2 regions of the Streptomyces sp. NPDC043176 genome follow, and region 2 is predicted to be linked to the other one. Evidence: riboswitches for the same ligand, from Rfam matches in the RefSeq annotation. Region 2 holds a riboswitch; the other holds the start of a gene.

Evidence for each region. Region 2 has a riboswitch for glycine ahead of gcvP (aminomethyl-transferring glycine dehydrogenase). Riboswitches for the same ligand answer to the same signal wherever they lie in the genome.
Region 1: it holds a riboswitch for glycine, as region 2 does, so the genes downstream of both, gcvT (glycine cleavage system aminomethyltransferase GcvT) here and gcvP (aminomethyl-transferring glycine dehydrogenase) in region 2, are expected to answer to the same signal.

The regions. Positions count from the first base shown of each region.
Region 1 is NZ_JBWKCA010000001.1:578,253-585,749, forward strand. It holds gene glyA (serine hydroxymethyltransferase) at 1-489, opposite strand, end outside; gene gcvH (glycine cleavage system protein GcvH) at 514-891, opposite strand; gene gcvT (glycine cleavage system aminomethyltransferase GcvT) at 969-2,084, opposite strand; glycine riboswitch at 2,145-2,256, opposite strand; glycine riboswitch at 2,258-2,357, opposite strand; gene AC067A_RS02555 (AAA family ATPase) at 2,518-3,180, shown strand; gene AC067A_RS02560 (enhanced serine sensitivity protein SseB) at 3,483-4,223, shown strand; gene AC067A_RS02565 (enhanced serine sensitivity protein SseB C-terminal domain-containing protein) at 4,327-5,118, shown strand; gene AC067A_RS02570 (ABC transporter permease) at 5,481-6,509, shown strand; gene AC067A_RS02575 (ABC transporter substrate-binding protein) at 6,619-7,497, shown strand, end outside.
Region 2 is NZ_JBWKCA010000047.1:5,621-13,117, forward strand. It holds gene AC067A_RS36925 (hypothetical protein) at 1-529, shown strand, start outside; gene AC067A_RS36930 (DUF5999 family protein) at 862-1,068, shown strand; gene gcvP (aminomethyl-transferring glycine dehydrogenase) at 1,149-4,034, opposite strand; glycine riboswitch at 4,214-4,313, opposite strand; gene AC067A_RS36940 (PRC-barrel domain-containing protein) at 4,427-4,801, shown strand; gene AC067A_RS36945 (DNA polymerase IV) at 4,914-6,281, opposite strand; gene AC067A_RS36950 (MerR family transcriptional regulator) at 6,434-7,051, opposite strand; gene AC067A_RS36955 (bifunctional nuclease family protein) at 7,244-7,497, opposite strand, start outside.

The sequences.
Region 1 (7,497 bases), on a different contig from region 2:
CTTGGCGAGGCGCTCGACCTCGGCCATGTCGACCAGGCCGGCCTCGTCCACGTGGTACGCGACCACGTTGAACTGCTTGCCCGAGAAGTTCAGGCGCATGCCGTGGGTCAGGTGACCGCCGTGCGCCAGGTCCAGACCCAGGATCGTGTCGCCCGGCTGGGCGATCGCGAAGAGGGCGGCCTGGTTCGCGGAGGCGCCGGAGTGCGGCTGGACGTTGGCGTACTCGGCGCCGAACAGGTCCTTGAGCCGGTCGATCGCGATCTGCTCGGCCACGTCGACGTGCTCGCAGCCGCCGTAGTAGCGGCGGCCCGGGTAGCCCTCGGCGTACTTGTTGGTGAGGACGGAGCCCTGGGCCTCCATGACCGCGACCGGAGCGAAGTTCTCCGACGCGATCATCTCGAGGGTGGACTGCTGACGGCGGAGCTCGGCGTCGACGGCGGCGGCGACGTCGGGGTCGAGCTCGTGGAGGGGAGTGTTCAGAAGCGACATGAATCGATCCCTAGGGGGTCTCGGTTAGCCGGCGGTGAAGGCGGTGTACTCGTCGGCGGAGAGCAGGTCCTTCGGCTCGTCCGCGAGGCGCACCTTGAACAGCCAGCCGCCCTCGAACGGGGCGGAGTTCACCAGCGACGGGTCGTCGACGACGTCCTGGTTCGCCTCGACGACCTCGCCGGTCACCGGCGAGTACAGCTCGCTGACGGACTTGGTCGACTCCAGCTCGCCACATTCCTCGCCCGCGGTCACGGTGCTGCCGACCTCGGGGAGCTGGACGTACACGATGTCGCCGAGCGCGTTCGCAGCGTGCTCGGTGATGCCGACGGTCGCGACGCCGTCAACGGCGTCCGTCAGCCACTCGTGCTCCTTGCTGTAGCGAAGCTGCTGGGGGTTGCTCATGGCCTGATTCTCCTGGATCGGGGGAGTACTGATGTACGTGGGTCTTGCGGGGTGAGACGCCGGGTGAGACGAATGCGTCACTTCTGGCGCTTGTAGAACGGCAGCGCCACGACCTCGTAGGGCTCGTGGGTGCCGCGGATGTCCACACCTACACCCGCGGTGCCGGGCGCGGCGTGCGCCGCGTCGACGTACGCGATGGCGATCGGCTTGCCGAGGGTCGGGGACGGCGCGCCCGAGGTGATCTCACCGACGACCTCACCGCCGGCGACGACCTGGAAGCCGGCGCGCGGGACGCGGCGGCCCTCGGCGACCAGACCGACGAGCTTGCGCGGCGGGGCGGTCTCGGCGCGCTCGGCGGCGGCCTCCAGCGCCTTGCGGCCGACGAAGTCGCCGGGCTTCTCGAACTTCACGACCCGGCCGAGGCCCGCGTCGAAGGGGGTGAGGGCGGTGGTCAGCTCGTGGCCGTACAGCGGCATGCCCGCCTCCAGGCGGAGCGTGTCACGGCAGGACAGGCCGCAGGGGACCAGGCCGACGCCCGCGCCCGCCTCGGTCAGCGTCGTCCAGACGCCCTCCGCGTGCTCCGGCTTCAGGAACAGCTCGAAGCCGTCCTCGCCGGTGTAGCCGGTACGGGCGATCAGCGCGGGCACCCCCGCGACCGTGCCCGGCAGGCCGGCGTAGTACTTCAGGCCGTCCAGGTCGGCGTCGGTGATCGACTTCAGGATGCCGGGGGACTCCGGGCCCTGGACCGCGATCAGGGCGTACGCGTCGCGGTCGTCGCGGACCTCGGCGTCGAAGCCCTCCGAGCGGGCCACGAGCGCGTCCAGGACGATCTGCGCGTTGGAGGCGTTGGCGACGACCATGTACTCCGTCTCGCCCAGGCGGTAGACGATCAGGTCGTCGAGGATGCCGCCGTCCTCCTGGCAGATCATCGTGTAGCGCGCGCGGCCGTTGCCCACCGTGGAGATGTTGCCGACCAGGGCGTAGTCCAGCAGGTCGACGGCCTGCGGGCCGGTGACCGTGATCTCGCCCATGTGGGAGAGGTCGAAGAGGCCGGCCCTGGTGCGGACGGCGTTGTGCTCGTCGCGCTCGCTGGTGTACCGCAGCGGCATGTCCCAGCCCGCGAAGTCGGTCATGGTCGCGCCCAGCGAACGATGCAGGGCATCGAGGGCGGTCAGACGGGGGGCAGTGCTCATGGGGTGGCTCCCGGGTCCCAAGGGCGTGATCGGTGACGAAACACATGACGGGCGAGGACGTCCTCCCCATCTGTCATGGAACCTGAGAGGTTCACCGAGAGCATCTCGTCACCGAGAGATCGGCTTGCACCTTGGGTGGGGACACAGCAGGGTGTCCCGCTTTTCAGATCTGCCTCATCCGCGCGGTACGGGGCCTGAGAGATTCAAGGGAGGGTCTTGCTCCTTCGGCGTCCGGACGCGTTCGGCTGTCCGGAACTCTCCCGCGCGGATTCGAGCGGCCGGTATGCGATTGTGTGGCGACTGTGCGCGCCTGGCGGGCACATCATTGCACGCGGTGTCGGCGGGGCAAATCGCTTGTGTCTCATTACCGTTTCTTTACACTTTGTGGGCAAGGGTCTCCTCAGGTCTCCTGAGACCCGACAGGGGGAGCGCGATGAGGACCGAGCACACCGGGGCGTACGCGACGAGCACCGGCATACCGGCCCAGCGGGCCCGCGCGAGGACGCGCGGCCGGGGCCGGCTGCTGCGGGACCTCCGCGAGCGCGGCGGCCGCGGTCCGCGCGCCCTCGTCTTCGCCGCCGGCGACCTCGTGGTCGTCTCCGGGCTGCCCGGCAGCGGCAAGTCCACCCTCATGAAGCGCGCCGCCGACGGCCACGGCATCGACTCCCAGGACGCCCGCGAGCGCTGGGAGCTCCGCATGCCCCGCCTCCTGCCGTACGCCGTCTACCGCCCCCTCGTGCGCCTCGCGCACTACGCCGGGCTCCGCCGCGCCCTGCGCTCCGGCGCGAGCGTGATCGTCCACGACTGCGGCACCCAGTCCTGGGTGCGCGGCTGGCTCGCCCGCGAGGCCCGCCGCCGGGGCCGCGCCCTGCACCTGCTGCTCCTCGACGTCACCCCGGACACCGCCAGGGCCGGCCAGGACGCCCGCGGCCGCGGCGTCTCCGCCTACGCCTTCGCCCGCCACCGGCGGGCCGTCGGCCGGCTGCTGCGGGCCGCCGAGTCCGGCAGCCTCCCGCCCGGCTGCGCCTCCGCCACCCTCCTCGACCGCGCCGCCACCGACACCCTCCGCCGCATCTCCTTCCGCGACACCGCCTGACGGCCCCGGGAGCCGCCGCCAGGGCCCGGGCGGGGGTGTCGTGGGGTCCTGCGCGGGGGTGCGCAAGCGTGCAGTGGGAGCCCGCGCGGGCGTGCCGTGGGATCCCGCGCGGGCGTGCCGTGGGGTTCAGGGCGAGGGTGCGCGGGGTGTCGTGGGGTCCCCGCGCGGGGGTGCACGGGGTGTCGTGGGGTTCCGGCGCCGGGCCCGTACCCTTCCCTTTTGGCCACGGCGGCGCCGGGGCGGCGTTAGGGTGCTGCCGGGCGGCCGGTACGGCAGGCCGTGCGAGAAGGGGAAACGCGACCGTGGACGTGACGTGGCCGGGCAACGAGCTCGAAGAGGTCCTTGCCGCCTCACTCGGCAACCCCGCGGCGGGCGGCCGGCTCGTCGAGGTGCTGGGCCGCAGCCGGTTCTGGGTGCCCCTGCCGAACGGCGGCGGCCCCGACAGCCCCGACCTGGACCTCCCCACCATGGAGATCGACGGCGCGGCCTACGTCCCCGTCTTCAGCTCCGAGCAGCAGCTCCTCGCCTGTGTCGGCGACCACATGTCCTTCGCCGTCGCCCCCGCCCGTGACTTCGCCCGCGGCCTCCCCCCGCAGCTCGGCATCGCCGTGAACCCCGGCGGCACCGCCGGAGTCCCGCTGCCGCCGCCGGCCGTCGCCGAACTCTGCCGCGTCGGCCGGACCCCGCTCGACGGGCCCGCCACCGGCGGCCGCGTCCGGCTGTTCGAGCCCGACTGGCAGGACGACCCCGTCGACTTCCTCGCCGCCGCCTCCGCCGAGTTCGAGGCCACCGGCATCGTCACCACCGCCCGCCGTGCGCTCGCCAGCGTCGAGGGCACGGAACCGGCCCTCTTCATCGGCGTCCAGCTCACCCAATGGGAGGGCGCCGACCGGAACGCGCCCCTGGACGCCCTCGGCCGCGCCCTCGGCCGGGTCGAGGTCGCCTGGCCCGTCAACCTGATCCTGCTCGACATGGCGCAGGACCCGGTCGGCGACTGGATGCTGGAGCGGGTGCGCCCGTTCTACCAGCGCGCCGCCGTGTGAGCGACCCGCTGTTTAAGCTGAACTGACCGGTGAGCCGATCCGAATCGGCAGCGGCACCGAAGCCGCGCGGACATGGTGGACGGAAGAGGGGCGGGGACCCATGGTGAGCGCGTCAGGCACCGCTGCGGCCGGCGAGGTCGAGCGCATGCTGCGCGAGGTGGCACCCGGACGCTACGACGCGTACGAGCAGCTGCTGCACGCCCTCGCCGACGGCGAACTCCGGATGCTGCTCTGGCACGGCTCGCCCGGCTCGCCCGACGCCCAGTACGGGAACATGGAGGTCGACGGCTTCGGCTACGCGCCCTGCGTCACCTCCCCCCAGGAACTCGCAGCCTCCGGCTGGAACCGCGCCCACGAGCTCGTCACCGGCCGTGAGATCGCCCGCGCCCTCTACCCCGACCGCTGGGGCGTCTGGCTGAATCCGCACGCCCCGGGCGGCGGTGTCGGCATCCCCTGGGCCGACCTCCGCCGCATCGCCACCGGTCTCGACCGGATGCCCGCGGGACCGCTGCGCCTCTCCGAGCCCTCCCTGGAGATCCCGCAGTTCTACGCCCTGCTCACGCAGAACGCGCACCGCACCCCGGCCGTCCGCGCGCTGCGCCGCGGCTGGGTGCAGCCCGCGCTGGGCTCCCCGTACCTCGCCATCGGCCTCGACCTGTACGACACCTCCCCGGCGGCCGTCGACACGGTCCGGACGATGATGCGCCAGACGATCGGCTCCGTGCCCGACGGGCTGCCCGTCTCCACGGTCGCCCTCTCCGACGCGTACGACCCGGTGGCCCTCTGGCTGCGCGCGAACGCGCGTCCGTTCTACGACCGCGAGGCGCACGCGGGCCGCGGTTCCGCACCCGCCCCGGGGTACGGATACCCGCCGCCGATGCCGTCCGGATACTGAGACGCCACGCTTCTCTCCCTACGCCCCACAGGCCCCACGGGGCCTCGGCGGAGCCCTTCGTTCGCCCCAATTGAGGAGCTCAAACGCCCTGTTGGGCGACATGCCCGATTGTGGGGAAGAGGACCCGAGATGGTCCGCTCACGTGATCACGACGTCCGGATAACGGAAGTCGCAGCACCGCATCACGTTTGAGCAAACATTCCTCGTCAGGGCTGGCGGGTGATCGCAAGCGCATTGAAGACTCCCCGGAACACCGGGCGTTCCGCTCCTTTCGAGCAGATGCCCAGCAGGTTGTTCCACCGAGCCGCTACCCGCGGCGGGCAAGGGCCGGCTACCGGCGGCCGAGAGGGGTCCTCACCACGATGACGGCACCACTGCACGAGACGAGTGCGGGCGAGGCGACCGCCACCGTCGACGGCGCGCCCGACGCTTCCGGCACCCCGGACGGACCCGGCAAGCCCGCCAAGGCGATCGAGGGCCGCTCGCCCTGGCAGATCGCCTGGACCCGCCTCAAGCGGGACAAACTCGCCCTCGCCGGCGCCTTCGTCGTCGTGTTCCTGGTCCTGGTCGCGATCTTCGCCCCGGTCATCGTCGGCCTCCTCGGCCACCCGCCGGACGAGTTCCACGAGGACCAGATCGACCCGCTGTTCGGCACGCCGATCGGCTCCTGGGGCGGTGTCAGCTCCGACTTCCTCTTCGGCGTCGAGCCCGTCAACGGCCGTGACGTCTTCAGCCGCATCGTCTACGGTGCCCGGATCTCGCTGCTCGTCGCCTTCCTGGCGGCGGTCTTCGCGGTCGCCCTCGGCACCGTCCTCGGCATCATCGCCGGCTACTTCGGCGGCTGGGTCGACGCGGCGCTGAGCCGGGTCATGGACGTCATGCTCGCCTTCCCGCAGCTGCTCTTCACGATCGCCCTGGTCTCGGTCCTGCCGAACCAGCTCCTCGGCCTCGACGGCTCGGGCGTCCGCATCGCCGCCCTGGTGCTCGTGATCGGCTTCTTCGGCTGGCCGTACGTGGGACGCATCGTCCGCGGCCAGACCCTCTCGCTGCGCAACCGCGAGTACGTCGAGGCCGCCCAGAGCCTGGGCGCCGGCCGCCTCTACATCCTGCGCCGCGAGCTGCTGCCCAACCTGATCGCCCCGATCACGGTCTACGCGACCCTGATGATTCCGACCAACATCCTCACCGAAGCGGCGCTCAGCTTCCTCGGCGCGGGCGTGAAGCCTCCCACCGCTTCCTGGGGGCAGATGCTGTCGACGGCCATCACCACCTACGAAGCGGACCCCCTCTTCATGGTGATCCCCGGCCTCGCGATCTTCATCACCGTCCTGGCGTTCAACCTCTTCGGCGACGGCGTGCGTGACGCGCTCGACCCGAAGGGCTCCCGCTGACCGTTCGCCGACGACACGCAAGACCCGCCCCTGCCGCTGGCGACAGGAGGCCCATCCCAATCGGCGGACCGCCGTAACGGCCGCCACTATCCCGGAGGTTGTTGGACCCATGCTGAAGAGCTCTCAGCGCAGAATCGCCGCGGGCGCGCTGCTTGCCGCGGCCACCATGGTCGCCGCCACGGCTTGTGGCGGCGGTGCCAAGTCCGGCGACGGCGGCAACGGCAAGGCGGGCGCGGCCGGCTTCAACGCCGCCGTGAACAAGGTCGCCAGCCCCTCCACCAAGAAGGGCGGCGAGCTGAAGTTCATCGGCTCGCAGGAGGCCGACTCCTGGGACCCGCAGCGCGGTTACTACGGCTTCGTGTGGGACTTCCAGCGCTACTACACGCGCCAGCTGGTCACCTTCAAGGCCGAGCCGGGCTCCGCCTCCACCGAGCTGGTCCCCGACCTCGCCACCGACGCCGGCAAGATCTCGGCCGACGGCCTCACCTACACCTTCACGCTGAAGGACGGGGTGACCTGGGAGGACGGCAAGCCGATCACCTCCAAGGACATCAAGTACGGCATCGAGCGCGTGTGGGCCCAGGACGTCATCTCCGGCGGCCCGATCTACCTCCAGCAGGTCCTCGACCCCAAGGGCGAGTACAAGGGTCCCTACAAGGACACCTCCGCGGACAAGCTCGGCCTGAAGGCCATCGAGACCCCGGACGACAAGACCATCATCTTCAAGCTGCCGGTCGCCAACGGCGACTTCCTGCAGATGCTGGCCATGCCCGCCGCCTCCCCGGTCCGCCAGGACAAGGACACCAAGGCCAAGTACGGCCTGAACGTGTTCTCCTCCGGCCCGTACAAGTGGCAGTCGTACACGCCGAACAAGTCCATGAAGCTGGTCCGCAACGACAAGTGGGACCCGAAGACGGACAACGTCCGCAAGGCGCTTCCGGACACCATCAGCGTCACGTTCACCACGAACGCCGACGACATGGACAAC
Region 2 (7,497 bases):
GCCGACCGCCGTCCGCGAGGCGCGAACGCCCGCCCTGCGGGCCGCGCAGGGACCACTGAGCCCCGAACACCCGCTGCCCGTGCACGTCCTCGACGTCTCCGGAGCACCGGGGATCGCGCCCCGCACCCGGCTCGCCGGCTGGCGCTTCCTGATCCGGCACGGGGAGCGGGCGATCGCCGCCGCGGACACCATGCTCACTCCGGACGGCTGGACCTTCTCGCACTTCTTCGAGGGTCCGTACGTGTCCGCGACGGAACGGGCCCTGCTGCAGGCCGAGGCGCTGCCCGTCGCGTACGAGCCCCGGCTGCTCTCCGTACCGGAGCTCTACATGCTGACCCTCTGGCTGCACGCCGACCCGGAGTCCGGCGGCACCGCCGTCGCCCCGGCGGCCGCCGATCTGATGGTGCCGCTCGCCCCCGCGCCGCCGGGGATCGCGGCCCACCGGCCCTACCAGGTCGCCGACCTCCTGCCCGTCCTCAGCACGCGTCTCGCGCCGCCGCCCCTCCTGGGCTCGGCGGCGCCCGCCTGATCCGGCGCCCGCGCGGCCCCGCCCCGTGACCCGGCCGGGTCACGGGGCGCACTGTTGTCCGAACCTCGGGCCCGAACGGCGCCGCCGAACACCCCTCCCATACGGACTAGCCCGCTCGGGCCACCCCGAACCACCCGAAGAGACCGTGCGGTTGACCTGAACCGCCCCTGGGGGTGATGCGTCTTCCCCGGAGAGGACGAGCTGAGGCGAAATACCTGCGGATGACCTTCCGTAGGGCAAGACTGGGACCGGAACCGAACCGACCGACGGGGGCGGCGATGAGCGCGAAGAGCCGCAGGACATCCACCACGACGCAGCGAAAGAACCCACCCATGTGCCAGCACCAGCCTGCCTGTCCGACCGCCGACTCTCCCGCCCGGGAGGCGGCCCGACTGATGGCACACCATCCGGAACAGGGCTGGAGCCTGCTGTGCAACGGCGTCCTGCTCTTCGAGGACACCGGTGAACTGCTGCCGGACGGGCAGATCATCGCCCCGCACCGGCCGCTGACCGCGGGCCAGGTGACGACCGCCGCCTGAAGGGCGCGTCGACACCGTTCGAGGGACGACGCCGAGGGCCGGCCCGGAGGAGATCCTCCGAACCGGCCCTCGGCTCGTGCTCAGTTGTCGTAGTCGTCCATCGGCGGGCAGGAGCAGACCAGGTTCCGGTCGCCGAAGGCGCCGTCGATGCGGCGGACCGGCGGCCAGTACTTGTCGGCGGCCGAGACGCCGGCCGGGAAGACCGCCTCGTCACGGGTGTACGGGTGGTTCCACTCGCCGCCCAGCGCGGCCGCGGTGTGCGGCGCGTTGTGCAGCGGGTTGTCGTCGGCGGGCCACTGGCCCGAGGCGACCTTCTCGATCTCGGCGCGGATCGCGATCATCGTGTCGCAGAAGCGGTCGAGCTCGGTGAGGTCCTCGGACTCGGTCGGCTCGATCATCAGCGTGCCGGCCACCGGGAAGGACATCGTCGGGGCGTGGAAGCCGTAGTCGATGAGGCGCTTCGCGATGTCGTCGACCGTGACGCCCGTCGCCTTCGACAGCGGGCGCAGGTCCACGATGCACTCGTGGGCGACCAGACCGGCCGGACCGGTGTAGAGCACCGGGAAGTGCGGCTCCAGGCGCTTGGCGATGTAGTTCGCCGCGAGGACGGCGACCTGGGTGGCGCGCTTGAGGCCCTCGCCGCCCATCAGGCGGACGTACGACCACGAGATCGGCAGGATGCCCGCGGAGCCCCACGGGGCGGCCGAGATCGGGCCGACGCCGGTCTCCGGGCCCGCGGTGGGCTGGAGCGGGTGGTTCGGCAGGTACGGGGCGAGGTGGGCGCGGACGCCGACCGGGCCGACGCCGGGGCCGCCGCCGCCGTGCGGGATGCAGAAGGTCTTGTGCAGGTTCAGGTGCGAGACGTCGCCGCCGAACTTGCCCGGCTTGGCCAGACCGACCAGCGCGTTGAGGTTGGCGCCGTCGACGTACACCTGGCCGCCGGCCTCGTGGACCTCGGCGCAGATGTCGGCGACGTGCTCCTCGAACACACCGTGGGTCGACGGGTAGGTGATCATCAGCACGGACAGCTCGTCGCGGTACTGGGCGATCTTGGCGCGCAGGTCCTCGACGTCGACCTCGCCGTCGTCGGCGGTCCTGACGACGACGACCTTCATGCCGGCCATCACCGCGGAGGCGGCGTTGGTGCCGTGCGCGGAGGACGGGATGAGGCAGACCGTGCGCTGGAGGTCGCCGTTGGCGCGGTGGTAGGCGCGGACCGCGAGGAGGCCGGCCAGCTCGCCCTGCGAACCGGCGTTGGGCTGGATCGACACCTTGTCGTAGCCGGTGACCTCGGCGAGGCGCTCCTCCAGCTCGGTGATGAGCGTGAGGTAGCCCTGCGCCTGCTCGACCGGGGCGAAGGGGTGCATCTGGCCGAACTCGGGCCAGGTCACCGGCTCCATCTCGGTGGTCGCGTTCAGCTTCATCGTGCAGGAGCCGAGCGGGATCATGCCGCGGTCCAGCGCGTAGTCGCGGTCCGCGAGCTTGCGCAGGTAGCGCAGCATCGAGGTCTCGGAGCGGTGCGCGTGGAAGACCGGGTGGGTCAGGTACGCGTCGGAGCGCAGCAGCCCGGCGGGCAGCGTGTCCTCGGTGACGGCGTCGAGGGCCTCGATGTCGGCGGCGACGCCGAAGGCGCCCCAGACGGCGGCGAGCTGCTCGCGCCCGGTGGTCTCGTCGCACGAGACCGACACGAGGTCGGCGTCGACGCGGTGGAGGTTCACGCCGGCCTCGCGGGCGGCGGCCACGACCTCGTCGGCCTTGCCCGGGACGCGGGCGGTGACGGTGTCGAAGAAGGCGCCCTGGGTGAGCTCCACGCCCCCGGCGGTCAGGCCGGCGGCCAGGATGGCGGCGTAGCGGTGCGTGCGCTGCGCGATCTGCTTCAGGCCGTCCGGACCGTGGTAGACGGCGTACATGCCGGCCATGACGGCGAGCAGCACCTGAGCGGTACAGATGTTGCTGGTGGCCTTCTCGCGGCGGATGTGCTGCTCGCGGGTCTGCAGGGCCAGGCGGTAGGCGCGGTTGCCGTCGGCGTCGACGGAGACGCCCACGAGGCGGCCGGGCAGGGAACGGGCGTGCTTGTCCTGGACGGCCATGTAGCCGGCGTGCGGACCGCCGAAGCCCATCGGCACGCCGAAGCGCTGCGTCGTTCCGACGGCGATGTCCGCGCCCAGCTCGCCGGGCGAGGTGAGCAGCGTGAGGGCGAGCAGGTCGGCGGCGACGGTGACGATCGCGCCGAGCTCGTGGGCGGCGTCGACCAGCGGCTTGATGTCGCGGACGGCACCGGAGGCACCCGGGTACTGCAGGAGCACGCCGAAGACACCGCGCTCGGCGACCTCGGCGGGGATGCCCTCGCTCAGGTCGGCGACGACGACCTCGACACCGGTCGGCTCGGCTCGGGTCTCGATGACGGCGATCGTCTGCGGCAGGGCGTCGGCGTCGACGAGGAAGACGCCGTTCTTGACCTTGCCGACACGGCGGGACAGCGCCATGGCCTCGGCGGCGGCGGTGCCCTCGTCGAGGAGGGAGGCGCCGGAGGTGGGCAGACCGGTCAGGTCAGCGACCATCGTCTGGAAGTTCAGGAGGGCCTCGAGGCGACCCTGGGAGATCTCCGGCTGGTACGGGGTGTACGCCGTGTACCAGGCCGGGTTCTCCATCACGTTCCGCAGGATGACCGGCGGGGTGAAGGTGCCGTAGTAGCCGAGGCCGATCATGGGGGCCAGGACCTGGTTGCGGTCGGCGAGCGTGCGCAGCTCGGCGAGGACCTCGGCCTCGGTGCGGGCGGCGGGCAGGCCCAGCGCCTCGGCGTTCTTGATCACGTCCGGCACCGCGGCGGCGGTGAGTTCGTCGAGCGAGCCGTAACCGACCTGGGCGAGCATCTTGGCCCGCGCCTCGGCGTCGGGTCCGATGTGCCGCTGCTCGAACGGGATGCCCTGTTCGAGCTCGGAGAGCGGAGTGCGGTTGGCGGTCATTACGGAGGCCTCCTGGTCGTCACGACCTGCGAGGGGCACCACGGCGCGGGTACCCGGACGGCCTCCCCCTCTGTCATCTCAACCTGAGAGTTTCACCGGCACGCCTCACGGCACACCGGCTTTCACCGTCGGTGAGAGCGCGTGCCGTCGTCGGACACCGCTCTGCTTTCCAGAGTGACCTCGTCCGCGCGGTACAGGGGCCTGAGAGATTCCGGGGAGGATTTGCTCCTTCGGCGCCCACCGGAAGGTTTCTCCGGGGGACTCTCCCGCACAGGGTCGACAGCCACAGCCAGCCTACCAGCGCGGTTGTCTCTCCCTTCGCTCAAGTGGCCGACATCCCAGTTGTGCACTTTCGTAGGGGTGTAGAGCAGTTGCGACCAGTTGGAGGGACCGTGCAGACCGACATCGATCCGCGCAGCCTGATCGGCCGCAAGGCGTTCGACCGGAACGGCCGCAAGATCGGCACCGTGGACGAGGTGTACCTCGACGACGCGACCGGCATCCCGGAATGGGCCGCCGTCCGCACCGGCCTGTTCAGCCGGGACGCCTTCGTCCCCCTGGAACCGAGCGATCTCCTCGCCGACGGCCTCCACATCCCCTACGAGCGGGCCCTCATCAAGGACGCCCCGGACTTCGGCGTCGGCCGCCACCTCTCCCCGGAGCAGGAACTCCAGCTTTACCGCCACTACAGCCTCACCCTGCCCCCGCCGCCCTCCGACTACCCCGACACCGACTTCGGCCGCCTCGCCGGCCAGGACGGCACCTGACCCGCCGGAAGCCCTCCCGACCAGGCCGGGCTCACCCCACCCGGCCTCATCGACCGGACGTCTTCAAAGGGCCCGCGTCCTCGCGGGCCCTTTCCGTGCCGCTCGTCGCCGCTCATCCCACCAGCGGCAGCGGCTCCCCCTCCACCAGGTCGGGGTCGTCCACGGCGAACGTCCGGACCCTTCCCGGCGCCGCTGACCCCGGTTCCTCGAACCGGACGGTGACCCGCCCGACGCCGCTCCCCTGCACCCACCCCGCCCCGTACACCGCGTGCCGCACGTCCCTCCCGGGCGCCCAGTGCCGCTCCACGGGCCCGGACGGCTCTTCGGTCCCCTCTGTGACCGCCGGGAGCGCGGAGGGCACAGAGGAGGCCTCAGTGGCCGGAGAGACGGCCGTGGCGCTCTCCCCCGCACCCGCCTGAGCGAACAGGTCCTCCTGCGTGTAGTCCGCGAGCCCGCTCACCCCCACCCCGAGGAGCCGTACGCCCCCGGTGGTGTCCACGGCCTCCAGGAGCCGTCCCACGGCCTCCCGCACGACGCCGGGGTCGTCGGTGGGCCCCCGCAGCGTCTCGGACCGGGTCAGGGTCGAGAAGTCGTACCGCCGCACCTTCAGGACGATCGTCCGTCCGGAGTGCCCCGAGGCCCGCAAACGCCCCACACACCGGTCGGCCAGCCGCTCCACCTCGACCCTGATCCGCACCCGGTCGTGCAGGTCCACGTCGAACGTGTCCTCGACCGAGACCGACTTGGCGTCCCGCTCGGCGACCACCGGCCGGTCGTCGTACCCCTGGGCCATCCGGTACAGCGAGGCCCCGTGGGCCCGGCCCAGAAGCCGCACGAGCTCGTCCTCGCCCGCCTCGGCGAGGTCGGACACGGTGGTCATGCCGGCCCGCCTCAGGTGCTCCCCCGTCGCGGGCCCCACCCCGGGCAGGATCCGCACGGACCTCGGCCCCAGCAGCTCCCGCTCGGTGCCGGGCTCGATGAGGACCAGCCCGTTCGGCTTGGCCTCCTCGGAGGCGATCTTCGCGATCATCTTCGACCCCGCGAGACCCACCGACCCCGTCAGGCCCGTCGTCGCCAGGATGTCGATCCGCAGCCGCTCCCCCGCGGTCCGCGCGCTCGCACTGTCGTGGGCGACCCCTCCGGCCTCGAGATCGACGAACGCCTCGTCCAGGCTGAGCGGCTCCACGAGCGGCGAGAGCCGCCCCAGCAGCTCCATCACCTGTTCGCTGATCGACCGGTAGAAGGCGAAGCGGGGCACGAGGTAGGCGGCGTTCGGCGCCAGCCGCCGCGCCTGCCCCATGGGCATCGCCGAGTGCACGCCGAACCGCCGCGCCTCGTAGGAGGCGGTCGCGACGACACCCCGCGGCCCGAGCCCGCCGACCACCACGGGCTTCCCGCGCAGGCTGGGCTTGGCCGCCTGCTCGGCGGCGGCGAAGAACGCATCCATGTCGAGATGCAGGATCGTCGGCGCGGCTCTCACGGTTCCGATGCTGCCTTACGCCACTGACAACGGCCCCGGGCGAAAGCCGCGGGGCCACGAAAATCACGGTCGGGAGCCCCGGCGCGGCCCCGACACCCGGCCGGAGGGGCTCCGGCCGACCCCGCGGGGACGTACCGGAACCCGCCCTCCGCTCAGACGGCCTTGTCCCGCCGCCGCCTCGCCAGCTCGTCGCCCGGGTTGTGCCCGACGAGCGTCTCGCCCGTGTCGACACGCTCCCCGTGCAGCTGCGACAGCGCCGCCTCGACGTCCCGCCACACGACCCCGACGGCGATCCCGAAGACGCCCTGCCCACCCTGGAGCAGGTCGACGACCTCGTCGGGCGACGAGCACTCGTAGACCGTGGCCCCGTCGCTCATGAGCGTCATCCGCTCCAGATCGCGAAAGCCCCTGGCCCGCAGGTGCTGCACCGCGGCCCGGATGTTCTGCAGGGCGACCCCGGTGTCGAGGAAACGCTTGACGATCTTCAGCACGACGACATCGCGGAAGCTGTACAGCCGCTGGGTTCCCGACCCGTACGCGGGCCGCACACTCGGCTCCACGAGCCCCGTGCGCGCCCAGTAGTCCAGCTGGCGATAGGTGATACCCGCGGCCGCGCAGGCCGTCGGTCCGCGGTAGCCGACCGCCTCGTCCGCCGCGCCGGCACTCGCGTCCGTCCCGAAGTCGCCCACACTGCCGTGAAGCGGATACGGACCGCTCTCCCCGGACACGCGTCCGAGCGAGCTACCCGCCGTACCGTCCGCGCTGCTCATCACGCCGACCCTCCGTCCTTGACCTGCCCACACGAAGGTAGGCAGTCACCAGGGGTGCGTCAACGATCGCCACACTCGGCACGCCGAGTGATAATCACCCTGAGAGTGGTTTCCCGTGTCTCTCCCCGGGGAAAGGCTACTCGAATGCGCTGACGGCACCCCGCGAACGGCGTCCGGACGCGGCCTCGCGCCTCACTGGCTGTTGGTCCCGAAGTCCTCCGGTGAGATCTGGTCGAGGAACTCGCGGAACTTCTCCACCTCGTCCTCCTGCTCATCCGGAATCGCGATGCCCGCGTCGTCCAGCACACCGTCACTGCCGAAGATCGGCGTCCCGGTACGCAGGGCCAGGGCTATCGCGTCGGACGGCCGCGCGCTCACCTCGACGCCGCTGGCGAAGACCAGCTCGGCGTAGAAGACCCCGTCACGCAGATCCGTGATGCGGACTT